DNA from 2 places in the Caballeronia sp. S22 genome. Region 1 is predicted to be linked to the other one. Evidence: riboswitches for the same ligand, from Rfam matches in the RefSeq annotation. Region 1 holds a riboswitch; the other holds the start of a gene.
What was found. A riboswitch is a leader RNA that binds a small molecule or an ion and turns the genes downstream of it on or off. The one in region 1 is predicted to bind glycine.

Region 1 (9,055 bases):
GACCTGCATGCCCGCCATCTGCGCCGACGCCGGATTCGTGCCGTGCGCGGACGCCGGAATCAGGCACACGTTGCGATGCCCTTCGCCGCGCGATTCGTGATACGCGTGGATGATGAGCAGGCCCGCGTATTCGCCTTGCGAGCCCGCGTTCGGCTGCAGCGAGACAGCCGCGTAACCCGTGCACGCGACGAGCATCTGTTCGAGCTGATCGATCATCGTGCGATAGCCGAGCGTCTGCTCCGCGGGCGCGAACGGGTGAATCTGCGCGAACTCGGGCCACGTGACGGGCAGCATTTCCGATGTCGCGTTGAGCTTCATCGTGCACGAGCCGAGCGGGATCATCGTGCGGTCGAGCGCGAGATCCTTGTCGGCAAGGCTGCGCAGATAGCGCAGCATTTCATGTTCGGAGTGATGGCGGTTGAAGACCGGATGCGTGAGGTAATCGCTCGTGCGATGCAGTTCGGCAGGCAGCGAATCGGTGGCGGCCTGATCGAGCGCGTCGATATCGAACGTTTCGGTCTTGCCCGCGACTTCGGCGAACAACGCGAAGAGCTTGAGCAGATCGTCGCGCGTGGTGGTTTCATCGACCGATACGCCGACTTGCGTCGCGCTCACGTGGCGCAGATTGACATGCGCGGCGTAAGCAGCCTGATGCAGCGCGGTCGTGCTCGCGCCGCTGTCGATCGTGATCGTGTCGAAGAACGTGTCGTTGGCGATCGTGTAGCCGAGCTTCTTCACGCCCGCCGCGAAGATGGACGCCACGCGGTTCACGCGCGACGCGATCGTCTTCAGGCCGCGCGGGCCGTGATAGACGGCATACATGCTGGCCATGATCGCGAGCAGCGCTTGCGCCGTGCAGACATTCGACGTCGCCTTCTCGCGGCGAATATGCTGTTCGCGCGTTTGCAGCGCGAGGCGCAGCGCGGAGTTGCCCTGCGCATCGACGGTCACGCCGACGAGACGCCCCGGCATCTGGCGCTTGAATTCGTCGCGCACGGCCATGTAAGCCGCGTGCGGGCCGCCGAAGCCGACCGGCACGCCGAAACGCTGCGTATTGCCGATCGCGACATCCGCGCCCCATTCGCCCGGCGGCGTGATGAGCGTCAGCGCGAGCAGATCCGCCGCCGCGACGACATGGCCGCCCGCAGCATGGATTGCTTCCGCGAGCGCGCGATAGTCGCGCACATCGCCATTCGCGCCGGGATATTGCAGCAGCACGCCGAACGCGTTCGCGCTCGCGGCATCCGCGGCCGGACCGACCTTCACTTCGATGCCCGCGGGCTTCGCGCGCGTCTGCACCACTTCGATGGTCTGCGGCAGCACGTCATCGGCGACGTAGAACACGTTCGATTTCGGCTTTCCGACGCGTTGCAGGAGCGTCATCGCTTCGGCTGCGGCGGTGGCTTCGTCGAGCAGCGAGGCGTTCGCCATCGCGAGGCCCGTCAGGTCCATCACCATCTGCTGGAAATTGAGCAGCGCTTCGAGACGGCCTTGCGAAATCTCCGGCTGATACGGCGTGTAAGCCGTGTACCACGCCGGATTTTCGAGCACGTTGCGCAGGATCACCGCCGGCGTGTGCGTGCCGTAGTAACCCTGTCCGATCCAGGTTCGAAACACCAGATTCTCGTCCGCCAGCTTGCGCAGCGACGCGAGCGCTTCCGCCTCGCTTTTCGGCTGCGTGAACGCGCCGAGCGGCAGCGTTTCCTTGCGGCGGATCGATTCAGGAATCACCGCGTCGATGAAGGCCGCGCGCGACGCGAAACCGAGCGCATCGAGCATTGCGCGCTGGTCCGCGTCATCGGGGCCGATGTGCCGCTCGGCGAATGCGTCGTGGCATTCGAGCGCGGCGAGTGACAGGGAGGTGCGGTTCATCAGGCGATCCGGGTGTTCGAGCTTCATGTTTTGTCCTGCGATTGCGGCTCTCCGTCGAGCCGCAATCGTCATTGAGATGAGTTATTCGCCAATCGACTTGCCGTAGCCTTCGGCGTCGAGCAGCTTGTCCAGACCGGCGTCGCCCGCCGGCTTGATCTTGAAGAGCCAGCTTTCGTACGGCGCGCCGTTCACCTGATCGGGCGCCGAGGTGAGCGCGTCGTTCGATTCGACGATCTCGCCCGAAACCGGCGCGTAAATGTCGGATGCCGCCTTCACCGATTCGATGACGGCGATCGCATCGCCCGCCGTAACGGTCTTGCCCGCCGCGGGCAGTTCGACGAACACGATGTCACCGAGCGCTTCCTGCGCGTGATCGGTGATGCCGATGGTCAGCGTGCCATCGGATTCGGTGCGGACCCATTCGTGCGATTCGGTGTATTTCAGATCGGCCGGGATGCTCATTGGATGCTCCTTGCGTGGTTCTTTCGTGAGTTTCTTGATCGGAGGGAACGGGCGCGACGGCGTTATGAAAGCTCGACCAACACTCGGCCGTTGCGCACGAACGGAAGTTTTACCACGCGCGCCGGAAGTTGCTTGTCGCGGATGACGACCTGCACCGTGTCCCCGACGGCAACGCCTGTCGGCACGCGCGCGAACGCGATGGATTCCTGCATCGACGGCGAAAAAGTGCCGCTCGTGATCTCGCCGTCGCCGTGTTGCGTGACGACTTTCTGATGCGCGCGTAGCACGCCGCCCGCCTTGCCGTTTTCCTTGATCAGCACGAGCCCGACGAAATTCGCCTTCGAGCCGTTCGCTTCGAGCGCGTTGCGGCCGACGAAATCGCGTTCCGTTTTCAGATCGACGGTCCACGCGAGGCCTGCGTCGAGCGGCGAGACGTTCTCGTCCATGTCCTGGCCGTACAGATTCATGCCGGCTTCGAGGCGCAGCGTGTCACGCGCGCCGAGGCCTGCGGGCTTCACGCCCGCGGCGGCGAGCGCGTTCCACAACGCCTCGACCTGCGTCGCCGGAACGACGATCTCGAAACCGTCCTCGCCGGTGTAGCCGGTGCGCGCGAGCATCAACTCGCCATATTGCGTCGACGGGAAAACGGCCGCGTTGAACGGCTTGATGTCCTGAGTTTGCGTGCGCGTGTCCGGCAGCACTTGCCAGGTCTTTTCGCGCGCGTTCGGGCCTTGCACGGCGATGATCGCGAGATCGCGGCGCGGTGTGATCGAAAGATTGAATTTGCCTTCGGCGTTCAACTGCCCGAACCAGGCGATGTCCTTCTCCGCCGTGCCGGCGTTCACGACGACGCGGAAATTCGTTTCGGAGAAGTAGTAGACGATCAGGTCATCGATCACGCCGCCGTTGCCGTTGAGCAGGCACGAGTAGAGCGCCTTGCCCGGCGTCGTGAGCTTGTCGACGTTATTGGCGATTGCGTGCTTGAAGAATTCGCGGACGGCGTCGCCCTCGAAATCGACGACGCGCATATGCGACACGTCGAACATGCCGGCGTCGGTGCGCACCGCGCGATGCTCGTCGATCTGCGAACCGTAGTTGACGGGCATGTCCCAGCCGCCGAAATCGACCATGCGCGCGTTGAGCGCGAGGTGGGCGGCGTGCAGGGGCGTGTGTTGAAGTTCGGTCATCGGGGCCTCGGTTCGCGAAACAAAAAAGGCCACGCAGCGCACATTTCGCCTGGCCGGATGCGCCTTCGTGCTGCCTGATGCAGCGCGCAAGGCGCATGCCGCGAAGCGGTTGCGATGCGTGACCCCTCTGTCCTCGGTACCTGAGAGATTGCGCGAACCATCAGCGTGACTGATGGTTCATCGCGCGCCCCTTCGGTGGGCAACTGGCTTCATGCTGAAGCCGCTGCCGCTCTCCAGAGTGCGAGGAAACGAATTCCTCGACGCAGTCGGTCCTTTTGCCTGAGAGTTTGCGGGTGTGCCCCTTCGGCGGCGCGGTCTTCGCTGCATGAACGAAACCACGCGCTCTCCCGACGCGTGCGGCAGAATTTACGCGACCGAATTGGGGTTGTCAAACGGATTCGGGCGCGTCTGATGGACGGTGGAGGCGTTGGCTGAACTGTGTTCAGACTGCCGCGGATGTGCCGTTAGTTTGTCGAGTCGCAAATTCATCCGCTCTCGGCAAGAACGCAATGCAATTGGCCACCAGATCTGTTGCATCGTGCTGACGAAACGATTCTGTGAGATGGTAATCAGCAAGCGTTCGCACCTTTTTGAGGTCTATCAGCACATATGCAAGCGCTTTGCCCTTTTTTCCTTCCGCAATGTACCGATCCGCCAGGCGCTGATGTTCTCCGGCTAAAAAGGGATTGGGTGGTAGGCACTTATCCGCAACCAGGAGTGCCTTGTGATATGCAGCGTAATAGGCGCGCGACGCCCCCGATCGCCACTCACACTCGCTGTCGCCCGCAGATAATTGCTGCGCCAAACCAATTAAATCTGCAACGTCAATGCTCATCGTTAAATTTCAATAGAGATACCGCGCGGCGTGAATGATCCAAGCGGGCGGCAAACAAAAGTGATCAACTCCGGATATGCTTCTTCGAATTGCTCGACGAGGCCTTCAGCGATTGCGAAGTTCACGCTGGCACACTGACTGGCCGACTCTTCAACGAACAGTTCGTATCTCATCGTGCATTCGAAATATCGAACAGGACGCGCCCGTCTGATTTCGCAACCTGTTGCGCGCACGATCGATGTCGCCGATTCCAATAGGGCTTGGCGAAGTTCAGCATGAACGCCGGCGGTTTGAAACAAAGTGATCGTGTCACTTAAATCGCGGAGGAAACCATCGTCTTGGCTGAGCAAAGACTCGGCATTCCGAACGCACATTACGTCCGCTGCTTCTTCAAAAAGAAGAACGCCATAAAGCGCACGGGCGGCGTTGATCGCCAATCTCGGATCACTGTGACTTAAAGCTGCAAATTGGCGAGCGTATTTCGCGCCAAGTTCAGGTTCCCCGAGGTCGCACATAAGCGTCGCCGCGTTACCCAGTATCGTCACGTCGCGGTTTGCCAGCGCGTTGGCTGCTTCGACGCAACGAATGCAGTCGCCACGATTTCCTTGCAAGAACGCGATGAACGAGAGTACAAGCCAGCACATTTCCGGCTGGCCCGCATTTTTCTGGAGGAGCGCTCGCGCTTCTCGTTCGATGCGCTTTATCCGGAGCTCGTTTCCACTTGCTGTGATCGTCATGTCGATCACTTCGCTGAGCCATTCCGAGGTAGCGGATTTTGGAAGATTCAATGACGCTTGCTCCAGACGTTAATGCGTGCGTGTCTGGATACTAGCAGCGTCATCGAGTTCATGGATTATCTTGTTAAAAATAAGAAATAAACCACTGTCAACGCGCATTGAAACATTGGAAACGGCAAATAATTTAAGCGGCGTCTCGGTGCCGCCACCAGTTCCACGCGTTGCTCGACGTCGGATTACTCTCCCCGTGCGAACGGCACACTCCGCCCTTCCCTATCACTCTGAATCGCCAGCTCAATAATCGTCATCGTATCGACCGCGTCCTGCGGCGAAACCGGAAAAGGCTTGCCGTCCTGAATCGACGCCGCCAGCGCGCGATAAAACTCGACATACGCGCCATCCTTCGTGGCGAATTCATGACGCAGATCGTGATCGCCATCGACTTCGCGCAGCACGCCCGGCGGATTCTTCGCAAACTCCGCATTGCCCGGCCGCATACCCGAACGCAACTGATCTTCCTGCGTGTCGAGCCCGTTCTTCACGTAACTGCCGCGCGTGCCGTGGATCGCGAAACGCGGCGGCTCCAGCGCCGCGAGCGCGCTCGCGTGCAGGATCACTTCCTTGTCCTCGTAACCGAGCACGAGATGCACGTAATCCGGCGCGTGCGCGTGATCGCGATGCGCCTTCACGAACGCCGTCACCGTCTGCGGCGCGCCGAAGAGCGTCAGCGCCTGATCGATCAGATGCGGACCCAGATCGAACAGCAGGCCGCCGCCGCGCTCCGCTTCCTCGCGCCAGCGCTGCGGCACTTTCGGACGAAAACGGTCGAAATGCGATTCGTAATGCGTGATGCGCCCGAGCCGCCCGCTTTCGACGAGCGCGCGCACCGTCATGAAATCGCCGTCCCAGCGGCGATTGTGGAACGGCGCGAACACGAGCCCTTTCTGCTGCGCGAGATCGGCGAGCGTGCGGGCATCGCGCGCGGAAAGCGTGACCGGCTTGTCGACGACCACATGCTTACCCGCCGACAACGCGCGATGCGCGAGATCGAAGTGTGTGTCGTTCGGCGTCGCGACGACGACGCATTCGAGGCCGTCGACGGCGAGCAGCGCATCGAAGTCCGCGACGATCTGCGCGTTCGGATAATCCGCGGCCGCGCGTTCGGCCTGGCTCGTCGCGATGGCCGTGACTTCCGCCCGTCCGCAGTGCTCGATGACGGGCGCGTGAAACGTCGCGCCGGCGAGGCCGTAGCCCATCACGCCGACTTTCAGTGCTGTGCTCATGCGGGCATCGTCCTGTCGTGAATTCGATCGGTTATTGTGGCACGAACAGGGGCCGGAACCGCGCCGCCGCTATCGTGTTAACATCGCGCTCTCCTCCGCGCGCAGGTTTTCAGCTAAGCGCGCCCGAACTCCAAAAGTCCAAAACGATGTCCGCTGGTCTGAACGCCGCGCAAAGCGAAGCCGTGCGCTATCTCGATGGTCCCTGTCTCGTGCTCGCCGGCGCGGGCAGCGGCAAGACGCGCGTGATCACGCAGAAGATCGCGCATCTGATCGAAGGACGCGGCTTCGAGCCGAAGCACATCGCCGCGCTCACTTTCACGAACAAGGCCGCGCTCGAAATGCGCGAGCGCACCGCGAAGCTGCTCGAAGGCAAGACGCTCACCACGCCCGGCAAGGAAGGCCGCAAGATTCCCGTCAATCAATTGACGATCTGCACCTTCCACTCGCTCGGCGTGCAGATCATGCGGCAGGAAGCGGAACATGTCGGACTGAAACCGCAGTTCTCGATCATGGATTCGGACGACTGCTTCGGCATGGTGCAGGAACAACTCGGCACGACCGACAAGGGCCTGATTCGCAAGATCCAGTCGATCATCTCGCTATGGAAGAACGCGATGGTCTCGCCGGATCAGGCGTCCGTGCTCGCGAATAACGAGGACGAGCATCAGGCGGCGATCGTCTTTCGCAGCTACGCGGCGACGCTGCACGCGTATCAGGCGCTTGATTTCGACGATCTGATCCTGCGTCCCGCGCAGCTTTTCGCCGAGAACGAGCAGGTGCGCGACAAGTGGCAGAACCGCCTGCGTTATCTGCTGATCGACGAATATCAGGACACCAACGCCTGTCAATACGAATTGCTGAAGCAGCTCGCCGGCCCGCGTGCGGCGTTCACGGCTGTCGGCGACGACGATCAGGCCATCTACGGCTGGCGCGGCGCGACGCTCGAAAACCTCGCGCAGCTCGGCAAGGATTTCCCGAAGCTGCACGTCGTCAAGCTGGAGCAGAACTATCGCTCGACGGTGCGCATTTTGACGGCGGCGAACAACGTCATCGCGAACAATCCGAAGCTGTTCGAGAAGAAGCTGTGGTCCGAGCACGGCATGGGCGACACGATCACCGTCACCGGCTGCAACGACGAAGAGCACGAGGCCGAGTCCGTGGTGTTCCGGCTGTCGGCGCACAAGTTCGAGCGGCGCACGCAGTTTCGCGATTACGCCATTCTTTATCGCGGCAACTTTCAGGCGCGCATCTTCGAGCAGGTGCTGCGCCGCGAGCGCATTCCTTATGTGCTGTCGGGCGGGCAGTCGTTCTTCGACAAGGCGGAGATCAAGGATCTCATCGCGTATCTGCGTCTGATCGCCAATCCCGACGACGATCCCGCGTTCATCCGCGCGATCACGACTCCGCGGCGCGGCGTCGGCAATACCACGCTCGAAGCGCTCGGCGCGTTCGCGGGCGCCGCGAAGGTGTCGCTGTTCGAGGCGGTGTTCATGGGCGGCATCGAGGCGCGTCTGTCGGCGCGGCAGGTCGAGCCGCTGCGCACGTTCTGCGAATGGATTCGCCGGCTGTCGGACCGTGCGGCGCGCGATCCGGCGACCGAAGTGCTCGACGACATGATGGAAGCCATCCACTACGAGTCGTATCTCTACGATGCCTACGACGAACGGCAGGCGCAATCGAAGTGGCAGAACGTGCTCGAGTTTCTCGAATGGTTGAAGCGCAAGGGCACGAAGCCGGAAGCCGCGCCGGGCGCGGAGCAGACCGGCTACGACACCGCCGACGGTTTCGCCGATGAAGGTAAGAACCTGCTCGGCCTGATCCAGACCGTCGCGCTGATGTCGATGCTCGAAGGCAAGGAAGAAGATCCGGATGCGGTGCGGCTCTCGACGGTGCATGCGTCGAAGGGACTGGAGTATCCGCACGTGTTTCTGGTGGGCGTAGAAGAAGGGATCATGCCGCATCGCGGCAGCTCGGACGATGACGCGCCCGTCGACGATTCGCGTATCGAGGAAGAGCGCCGGCTGATGTACGTCGCGATCACGCGGGCGCAGCGCAGTCTGCATCTGAACTGGTGCAAGAAGAGAAAGCGCGCGCGGGAGACGGTGGTGTGCGAGCCGTCGCGCTTCATCCCCGAGATGCTGCTCGACGACGCACCGCCGCCGACGGCCGAGGAGAAGCCGTTGTCGCCAAAAGATCGGATGGCGATGCTCAAGGCGATGTTGCAGAAGACCTGACGCTTTCGCTTTCTTCGCGCTTCAAAATGAAAAACCCTGCGCCGCTTGAACCGACGCAGGGTTTTCTCATTGCACGCGCGATCGTTACTTCGCCGCGTTCACCATGTAATCGACGGCGGCCTTCACGTCCGCATCCGGTGCGTTCGATCCGCCCTTCGGCGGCATCGCGCCTTTGCCGTGCAATGCGTAGTTGTAGACGGTGTCCATCGGCTCTTTCAGGCGCGGCGCCCATGCGGCCTTGTCGCCGAACTTCGGCGCGTTGAGCACGCCAGCCGCGTGACATGCCTGGCAGACTTGCTCATAGAGCGCCTTGCCGGCTTGAGCCGCATCGGCGCTTTGGCCACCCGCTGCCGGTGCTGCAGCCTGCGGCACCGATGCCAGTGCTGCGACGGCTGCCGCCGCCTGCGCGTTCTCATTCGCGCTCGCGCCTGCCGGAGCCGCTGCG
Region 2 (9,055 bases), on a different replicon from region 1:
GGCAAAGCGCGCGAGAAAAAGCGATGCCTTCGTTTCGCCGAGTTGCGTCATCGTTTTGCACAGGCGCGTGTAGACGGCGTCGAGTTCTGCATCGTTCATGATCTTCTCCCTCGTTCAATCGGTTGATGCGGACAGCGCGCGTGCGATCGCCGCTTCGATATCGGGCGGTTGCGCATCGCGCCAGCGGCCGAGCACGTGGCCATCGGGCCGCAGCAAATACACGGTGCCGGACTGCGCGTCGTAACGCTCGAAGATGCGGCCCGTGTGATCCCATGCATGCACGCCTTGCGTTCGCGGATGAAGATGCGCGCTCAACGGCACTGCCCTGAACGGCAATCCGCTCGCGCGCAACGCGTGCGCGAGCGTCGCGAATGCGGCGGGCAAAGCGCCATCATCGGTAAAGCACAGCGCGGTGAAGCTCGGGCCGGCGAGATCGGTCAGATGCGCTTCGCGTCCATGCCCGGCCTCCACGATCGTCACCGGATACTCCGCCAGCACCGCGCCGGGAACGGGCCCCGATGCGAACACATCGCGATCGGCGACGTTCAGTGGCGAGGCCGCATACGTGATCGCGGAGGTCTGCCGCGGATTGATCAGCGAGCGCACTTCGGGATGCCTGGCCGCGAGACTCAGCACCGCCGTGCGCATCAGATCGAATGCGAACGAAGGCGGCGCCATGAACTCCGTGCTCTTCGTGCCGTAGCTCAGATTCTCGTGCGTGGCGGCGACGCGCTCGTCCGAATAGCTGTCGAGCAGCGTATCGGACGCGAGTCCCTTCACGACGAGCGCGAGCTTCCACGCGATGTTGTCGGCGTCGTCGATACCCGAGTTCGCGCCGCGCACGCCGAAGATCGGCACGAGATGCGCAGCGTCGCCCGCGAACATCACGCGCTGATGGCGATAGCGTTCCAGCGTCAGCGCATTGGCCTTGTAGATCGTGATCCAGATCGGCGACCATGCGCCCGTTTCACCCATCATGTCGAGCAGGCTTTGCACGCGCGGGATGACGTTATCGGGCTTCACGGCTTCGTCGGCATCTTCGCCATCGCGCAGTTGATAGTCGATGCGCCACACGTTGTCGGGCTGTTTGTGCACGAGCACGGTCGAGCCCGGATTCGACGATGGATCGAAGTACGCGAGCCGCTCCGTCGGCCGCTCGCTTTCGAGTTCGATATCGACGATCACATAACGGCCTTCATAACTCGTGCCCTTGAGTTGAAGACCGAGCGCTTCGCGTATCGTGCTGCGACCGCCGTCGCTCGCGACGACCCAGCCGGTTTCCAGCGCGTAATCGCCATCGGGTGTCGTGAGTTGCAGCGTCGCGCCATCGTCGCGCGCGTCGATCGATTTCACGCGTGTCTGCCAGCGAATATCGATGAACTCGACGCGCTTCTCGGCGGCGTCGAGCAGAAACTGTTCGATGTGATATTGCGCGAGATTGACCATCGGCGGCAGCTTCTGGTTTTCGTCCTGCGGCATCTTGAAATGCAGCACTTCCGTGTCGCGATAGAAGCTTCGGCCACCCGTCCACGGCAGGCCTGTTTTCAGAAAACCGTCGAGCGCACCCAGGCGTTCGATGATCTCCAGGCTGCGCCGCGAAATGCAGATTGCGCGGCTGCCGTGACACACGGAATCGTCCGCTTCGATCAGCACCGAGCGCACGCCATGATTCGCGAGGCCGAGCGCAATCGCGAGCCCGACCGGGCCGCCGCCGACGATCGTCACGTCATGACGTTTCACATCGATGCCTTTTTCCAGCGCCGGAACGCGCGCCGCGTACTTTTTCGCCGTGAACGGATACGGCTTGAATGGCTTGTTCATCCAGTGCTCCTTGCGTGATGCCTTAGACGGCTTGCGCTTTGTTTTGCGTGATCGGCAACATCATCACGACGAGCGCGCCGAGCGCCAGCAATACCGCCGAATAGATCAGCCCCGACGTGAAGCTGTGCGTCGCGTCCTTCAGCCAGCCGACGATCAGCGGATTGAGCGCCGAACTGATGTTGCCGGTCGCATTGATGACCGCGATGCCGATGGCGCGCGCTTTAAAGCTCAACGCGTGATCGGGCGTGGTCCAGAAGATCGACATCGCTGTATACGAGCCCGCCGACGCGAGGCACACGCCGAGCATGCGCAGCGCGGGGTTCGTCGAACATGCGGTGCAGAGCCAGCCCGCGGCGGAGAAGAGCATTGGCAGCATGAGGTGCCATTTGCGCTCCTGCTTGCGATCCGAACGGCGGCCCCACACGATCATCGCGACGATCGTGCAGATCTGCGGAATGGCCGCGAGCAGACCGATCGTGCGATTGCTCGCATCGGCGCTGAAGCTCTTGACGATGAGCGGCGTCCATACGGCGACCATCGCGAGCGTGTTCACGAGACAGAAGTATGCGATCGCGAACTTCACCACGGTCGGCGAAAGCAGTTCCGCGACGATGCCCGCGCCTCGTGCATCCTGCGTTGGCGTGGTCGCGTCGCCGGAATGTTCGGATGCGAGCGTGGCGGCGAGCGCGCGCTTTTCGTCGGCATCGAGCCAGCGCGCGGTGGCGGGACTGTCATCGAGATAGCGATACACGACGAGGCCGAGCAGCGCCGACGGCAAGCCTTCGAGCAGGAAGAGCCATTGCCAGCCCTTCAGGCCGAGCGTGCCGTCGAGCCCGAGAATGAAGCCGGAAAGCGCCGAGCCGACCGCCGCGGTCACGGGCATCGCGATCATGAACAGCGCATTGGCGCGCGCACGGTATGCGCCGGGAAACCAGTATGTGAGGTAGAGCAGGATGCCGGGCAGAAAGCCCGCCTCCGTCACGCCGACCAGCACGCGCAATACATAGAGCGACGTGGGGCTCGTCGCGAACATCGTGGCCGTCGAAGCGAGGCCCCAAGCGATCATGATCGTGCCGATCCAGCGGCGCGCGCCGATGCGCGCGAGCACGATATTGCTCGGAATGCCGAACGCGATGTAGGCGACATAGAAGAGCGTCGTCGCGAGCCCGAATTGCGTGCTCGTGAGGCCGAGGTCCTTCATCATCGTCAGGCCCGCGAAGCCGATGTTGATGCGGTCCAGAAACGAAAAGAAGAACAGCACGAAGAGGAACCACAGCAGATGCCGCGAGACTTTCGCGATCACCGGTTGTTCGTGCGTGCGGGGTATGGGCGTCGCGTTCAATGCGCCGCTTGCGCGGGTGGATTCCATGCTGTCGTCTCCGGTCGTGTCGCTCTGTCGGACATCTGATGCGTCGGAGTATGAAGCGCGGGATCGGGCCGCCTGTCCTCAATTTGGGTACAGCGCGAGGCCGTCAGCGGATCGGGGAAAACACGGATACGTTCGAACAATTGTCAGACCTTGCCCGGCCCGATGCACAGCGCGAACAGTTGCCGCTGGCTCGAAATGCCGAGCCTGCGGTATGCGCGCTTCTGATACGTGACGACGCTCGTCGCCTTGATGCCCATCGCATCGCCGATTTCCTGCGCGGTGCGGCCTTCGAGCACACCGGTCAGCACGTCGAGTTCGCGCTTGGAAAGTTCGGGGCACAGGCCGCGCACGCGCGCGAGCATGAGATGCGAGATCGGCATGTCGCGCTGCCCACAGATCGCGTAATGATGCTTCGCCGCGTGCGCGATGAGCGGCGCCATCGCTTCGATCAACGCGATCTCGCGCGGATGGTAATTGCCGAAGCGCGTGTCGCGATACAGGTTCACGGAGAGCCACAGATCCGCGCCCGGCTGCACGAGCAGCGACACGCGGTCCGACACGTTCGGCTGGTGATAGCACGCCGCGCGATACGCCTCGTTGGCGATATCCTCGCTCGTCTGCCGATGCAGCACGAGCATGGAGCCGGGCTTCTCGTTGCGCGCCGACGAAACGATCTTCTGATTGCCGTCGAGCGCGTAGAAATGGCGCGCGTAAGTGTCGGCGACATCTCGCAGGAAACGTCCGCCGCGATGATCCGCCACCGACACCGTGCGCGGCCGGTTGCCGAATTCATACGCGAAGATCGTGCATTGCGAAATCGCGGCGACGTCGCCGAGCAGCTTCAGCACTTCGGCGGCGAGCGCGTTGGAATCCTCGCTGCCGATCGACGACACGAGCTCCGTCGCGCGGCTGAGATCCATCTGCCCGTTCGAGGAGACGCGGTCGAGTCGCCAGGAGCGCATGATGGGCTAGACGAGATACGTGTGGGTCCCGCTATTCTAAGCCCGCGCTCTCATCCGCTAACGCGCGATGGCCGAGCGCAGCGCCGCATCGCGGCGCACGATCCAGTTGAAGAGCGGCGTGGCCATCAGCGTGCTGAGCACGGCCATCAGCACGAGGATCGAAAACAGTCCGGGCAGGATCACGCCCGCCGCAAGTCCGATGTTGATGATGATCAGCTCCATCAGCCCGCGCGCGTTCATCAGCGCGCCGATGGCCATCGCGTCGCCGGAAGGCTCGCCGTTCGCGCGCGCGGCCGCCCAGCATGCGATGCCCTTGCCGCCGAACGACGCCAGCAGAATCGCCACGGCCGCGAGCATGATGGCCGGGTCCATCAGCATGTCGAGCCGCGTGTTGAGGCCCGAGTAGGTGAAGAACATCGGCAGCAGAAACACGACGACGAAGGGCTGCAGCATGTCGCGCAACTTTTCCGTCAGCGGGCCGCGCGGCAGCGCGACGCCGAGCAGAAAGCCGCCAAAGACTGCATGAATGCCGATGGCGTCCATTGCGAATGCGCAGAGCGAGAACAGCGCCAGCACGGTGGCGAGCACGCTCGTGGGCAACGGCGCGTGCGGATTCAATCCGGCCGCGAGCCGGCGCAGCAACTTGCCGCCGGCGAAGATCATGAAGAGCGCGAAAGCCGCGCCGCCGCCGATCGCTGCATACGCGCCCATCCACGAGCCGCCGAAGCTCGCGAGCACGATCGCGAGGATGCACCACGCGGCGGCGTCGTCGAATGCGCCTGCCGTCAGCGCGAGCGTGCCGAGCGACGTGCCGGTCAGCCCGCGCTCGTGGATGATGCGCGCGAGCATCGGAAACGCGGTGATCGCGATCGCCGCGCCGAGAAAGAGCGACGCCTCGTAGAGCCGCACCTTTTCCGCGAAAAGACCGGGGATCGTGTGCAGCCACGGCGTCAGCGCGAACGCGAGCGCGAACGGCGCGACGATGCCCGCGATCGACACGCTCATCGCGCTTTTAGCGCGGGCGCGGAAGTGGTCCGCGCGAAACTCCGTGCCGACGAGAAACATGTAGAGCCCGACGCCGAGCTGCGCGGCGACGTAGAGCGTGCCCATGGTCGCCTTGGGAAAGAGCGCCTGCTGCCAGTGCGGCAGCAGCATCCCGAAGAGCGAAGGGCCGAGCAGCACGCCCGCGATCATCTCGCCGACGACTTGTGGCTGACCGACGCGCTGCGCGAGCCTGCCGACGAGCTGGCTCGCGAGCACGATCACCGCGGCCTGGGCGAAAAAATAGACGGACAACTGGGAAGACGGCATCTTTTGAGCAGCGAATAACGGACGACCGGAGTCTGAGGGCGAGGGCGGCGATCTGTCAACGTGCTGACGGGGGCTTGCCATGCGCATTTCGTACCGGTATTGTGCAAGCGTTCGACAAAGCGTCACGGAAGAGTTCGTCCTCGCGACGACGCCGACGGAGCAACCGCCCCGGAAACTCTCAGGCAAAAGGACCGTGCGCGCTGGAACATCTGGAGAGCGGCGCCTTTGCGCGCCCACCGAAGGGGAGCCCAGGCTGCCGGCGTGAACGTCGGGTGGCACGCGGGCGAAACTCTCAGGTACATGGACAGATGGGGCATCGGTGCCGGCTGCGGCATGTGGCCAAGGCCGGCGATGCTCAATCAATCTGGATCATGTCATGTCACGAATCGCCATCATCGGCGCCGGGATCACCGGCGTCACGACCGCTTACGCCCTTGCGCAGCGTGGTTTTCACGTCACCGTCATCGAGCGTCATCGCTATGCGGCGATGGAAACGTCCTTCGCCAATGGCGGGCAACTGTCGGCGAGCAACGCCGAAGTGTGGAACAGCCGCGCCACCGTGCTGAAAGGCCTGAAGTGGATGTTCACGCGCGACGCGCCTCTCCTCATGAATCCGCGGCCCGGCTGGCACAAGTACAGCTGGATGGGCGAGTTCCTGCGGCAGATTCCGAACTATCGTGCGAATACGGCCGAAACCGTGCGCCTTGCGATCGCGGCGCGCGAGCATCTGTTTCGCATCGCGCGCGACGAGAAAATCGACGTCGATCTCGAACGGCGCGGCATCCTGCATTTCTACGCGAGCCGCAAGGAGTTCGACGCCGCATCGAAGGTCAACGAGATCCTGACCGGCGCGGGCCTCGACCGTCACGCGGTCACGCCGGAAGAGATCGCATCGATCGAGCCGACCTTGCGCGGTGCGTTTCATGGCGGCTTCTTCACGCCGTCCGATTCCACCGGCGACATCCACAAGTTCACGCGCGGACTCGCCGATGCATGCGCGCGGCGCGGCGTCGAGTTCCGCTACGACACGTCGGTGACATCGATCGACGAACAGGCGGGGCGGCTCGCGCTCAACGTCGAGCACGCGGGCGAGACGCAGGCGCTCCAGTTCGACGGCATCGTGATCTGCGCGGGCGTCGGCAGCCGGGCGTTCGCATCGATGGCGGGCGATCATCTCAACGTCTATCCGGTCAAGGGCTATTCGATCACCGTCTGCCTCGACGACGCGCGCAGCCGTGATCACGCGCCGTGGGTCAGCCTGCTCGACGACCGCGCGAAAATCGTCACGAGCCGGCTCGGCGCGGACCGTTTCCGCGTGGCGGGCACGGCGGAACTGAACGGCTTCAATCGCGATATCCGCGCGGATCGCATCGCGCCGCTCGTCGAATGGACGCGGCGTCATTTCCCCGATGTATCGACCGCGCGCGTGATTCCGTGGAGCGGCCTGCGCCCGATGTTGCCGAGCATGCTGCCGAAGGTCGGGCAGGGCAAGCGTCCGGGCGTGTTCTACAACACCGGGCACGGGCATCTCGGCTGGACGTTGTCGGCCGCGACGGCTGAGATCGTTGCGGAAACGGTGTCGCAGCGCCTACCTTCGAAGCGCGTGCACGTCGGCGCATCGTCGCAGGTGAGGGTGAATACGCCGGCGTGATATCGTCGGCGCACTGTTCACTGTCCGAAGGAGCGCGCAATGGCCGAACTCGTCAATTGCCTGTGGTTCGACGGTAATGCCCGTGAAGCGGCGGAGTTTTACGCCGCCACCTTTCCCGATAGCCGCGTCGGCGCGGGCCATGCGTCCGCGAAGCCGGGCGTGGGGCAGGGGCCGGAACTGACCGTCGAGTTCACCGTGCTCGGCCAGCGCTTCCTCGGACTGAACGGCGGCCCGAACTTCAAGCCGAACGAAGCGGTGAGCTTCATGGTGCATACCGGCAGCGCGGAAGAGACCGATCGCTACTGGAACGCGATCGTCGGCAATGGCGGCGAGGAAAGTCGGTGCGGCTGGTGCAAGGATCGCTGGGGTTTTTCATGGCAGATCACGCCGAAACGGATGCTCGAGATTTTCAGCGGCCCGGATCGCGAAGCCGCGAGACGCGCGATGGACGCGATGATGACGATGAGGAAGATCGACATCGCCGCGATCGAGCGCGCGGCGGCGGGCGGCTAAAGGCTCAACGATCGAATTCCTTCGTCTGATCGGCTTCCTCGAACATCTTGCCGAAGCCCGTCGGCACGAGCACGACGGAGCGATCGGCGGGATCGTAGTGATCGGCGAGTGCGAAGGCTTCGGAGATGATCGTCTGCACGTCCTGACGCAGCATCGTCACGTCGAAGGACAGATGCGCGGCGAACGGGTCCCAGTCGAAGCAGCCGACGACCGCCGATTTCCACGCATCGGGTGATAACGTCGATGTGAACTGCACGAGACCTTCGAAGGCGGTGATCGAGTTCATCAGCAAGCCCGATGGCAGCCGCCCGAGCTTCTCGTGGCGGACCGCGAGCGCGCGTCTCGCGGACGCGGCGTTGTAGCCGCAGCATTCCACGGTATCGGACGCGGGCGCGATGCGCCGTGCTTCGAACGCATCGCGAAAGCCCGCGATGCGCGTCTCGGTCGCGTATTCGCCTGCCACGCCGCCGAGCAGAATCAGTTCGTCCGGAGATTCGCCGCGCGCGATGAGCTTGTCGATCAGCACATCGGTGATCGCGCGCGCGCCGCTGCGATTGTCCGACACGACCGACGGCGCGCCGTCGCCGGGCAGATCGACGTTGATCGACGGCACGCCAGCCGCCGAGCACAGCGCGTTGAGCGGCGCCGGATTGCGCACGCCGGCGATGAACAGCAATTCGACCCGCTGTGACAGCAGCGTCTCGGTGACGCTCACTTCGACAGCCGGATCGCGCTGCGTGCCGACGACGATCGGACACAGGCCGCGGCTGCGCGCCTGATCCTCGAAAGTCTGCGCGAGGCCCGCGAAAAAGCGGTTGCGGTAGTGCGGCAGCACCATGCCCGCGAGCCCCGATCGCGACAGCCGCAGCCCGCGCGCCTTCATGTTGACGTTGTAGCCGAGCGTGCGCGCGCTCTCCAGAATCCGGTTCGCCGTCTCCTCCTTGATGCGATAACGCGTCCAGGTGCCGTTCAGCACCATGCTCACTGTGGCCGTCGACGATCCCGTCGCCTTCGCGATGTCGTAGATCGTCGACTTCTTTCCGGGGGTATTGCTGACCATCGGGCTTCGCTCCAACCGCGTGTGTTTTCCCAGACGGTAGCCTGTCCGAAAGACGGAACCGAACTAGGGTTTGTCCGAGTCGACCCTGTTGCTGAATAGATTCAGCATACGCCGAACCGGGTTGCTGAATGGATTTAGCGTCATTCGTCCAGACACCGGCGCATCTGGAATTCCGATCACTCAACTGGGCGTCTCCTCGATGTGTGCGGATGTCCTCCGGAGGAGACATGTCCAAGAATATGATTCGCTCGTTGTGTGCAGGCGTGGCCGCATTCGCGTTGGCAATCGGCATGGCCTCGGCGTCGCCCGACAAGCCGGTCATCGGTGTCGTTGTGAAGATCGGCGGCATTCCGTGGTTCAACGCGATG

Region 2: it holds a riboswitch for glycine, as region 1 does, so the genes downstream of both, ACEN42_RS24785 (D-amino acid dehydrogenase) here and gcvT (glycine cleavage system aminomethyltransferase GcvT) in region 1, are expected to answer to the same signal.

What each region holds. Positions count from the first base shown of each region.
Region 1 is NZ_OZ180035.1:217,689-226,743, reverse strand. It holds gene gcvP (aminomethyl-transferring glycine dehydrogenase) at 1-1,899, opposite strand, end outside; gene gcvH (glycine cleavage system protein GcvH) at 1,954-2,334, opposite strand; gene gcvT (glycine cleavage system aminomethyltransferase GcvT) at 2,397-3,521, opposite strand; glycine riboswitch at 3,639-3,768, opposite strand; glycine riboswitch at 3,778-3,881, opposite strand; gene ACEN42_RS01010 (hypothetical protein) at 3,964-4,356, opposite strand; gene ACEN42_RS01005 (hypothetical protein) at 4,359-5,144, opposite strand; gene ACEN42_RS01000 (oxidoreductase) at 5,330-6,376, opposite strand; gene ACEN42_RS00995 (UvrD-helicase domain-containing protein) at 6,523-8,610, shown strand; gene ACEN42_RS00990 (cytochrome c5 family protein) at 8,695-9,055, opposite strand, start outside.
Region 2 is NZ_OZ180037.1:230,838-239,892, reverse strand. It holds gene ACEN42_RS24810 (hypothetical protein) at 1-99, opposite strand, end outside; gene ACEN42_RS24805 (FAD-dependent oxidoreductase) at 115-1,821, opposite strand; gene ACEN42_RS24800 (MFS transporter) at 1,844-3,190, opposite strand; gene ACEN42_RS24795 (helix-turn-helix transcriptional regulator) at 3,334-4,152, opposite strand; gene ACEN42_RS24790 (cation:proton antiporter) at 4,210-5,463, opposite strand; glycine riboswitch at 5,579-5,667, shown strand; glycine riboswitch at 5,670-5,774, shown strand; gene ACEN42_RS24785 (D-amino acid dehydrogenase) at 5,840-7,114, shown strand; gene ACEN42_RS24780 (VOC family protein) at 7,154-7,627, shown strand; gene ACEN42_RS24775 (substrate-binding domain-containing protein) at 7,632-8,687, opposite strand; gene ACEN42_RS24770 (substrate-binding domain-containing protein) at 8,915-9,055, shown strand, end outside.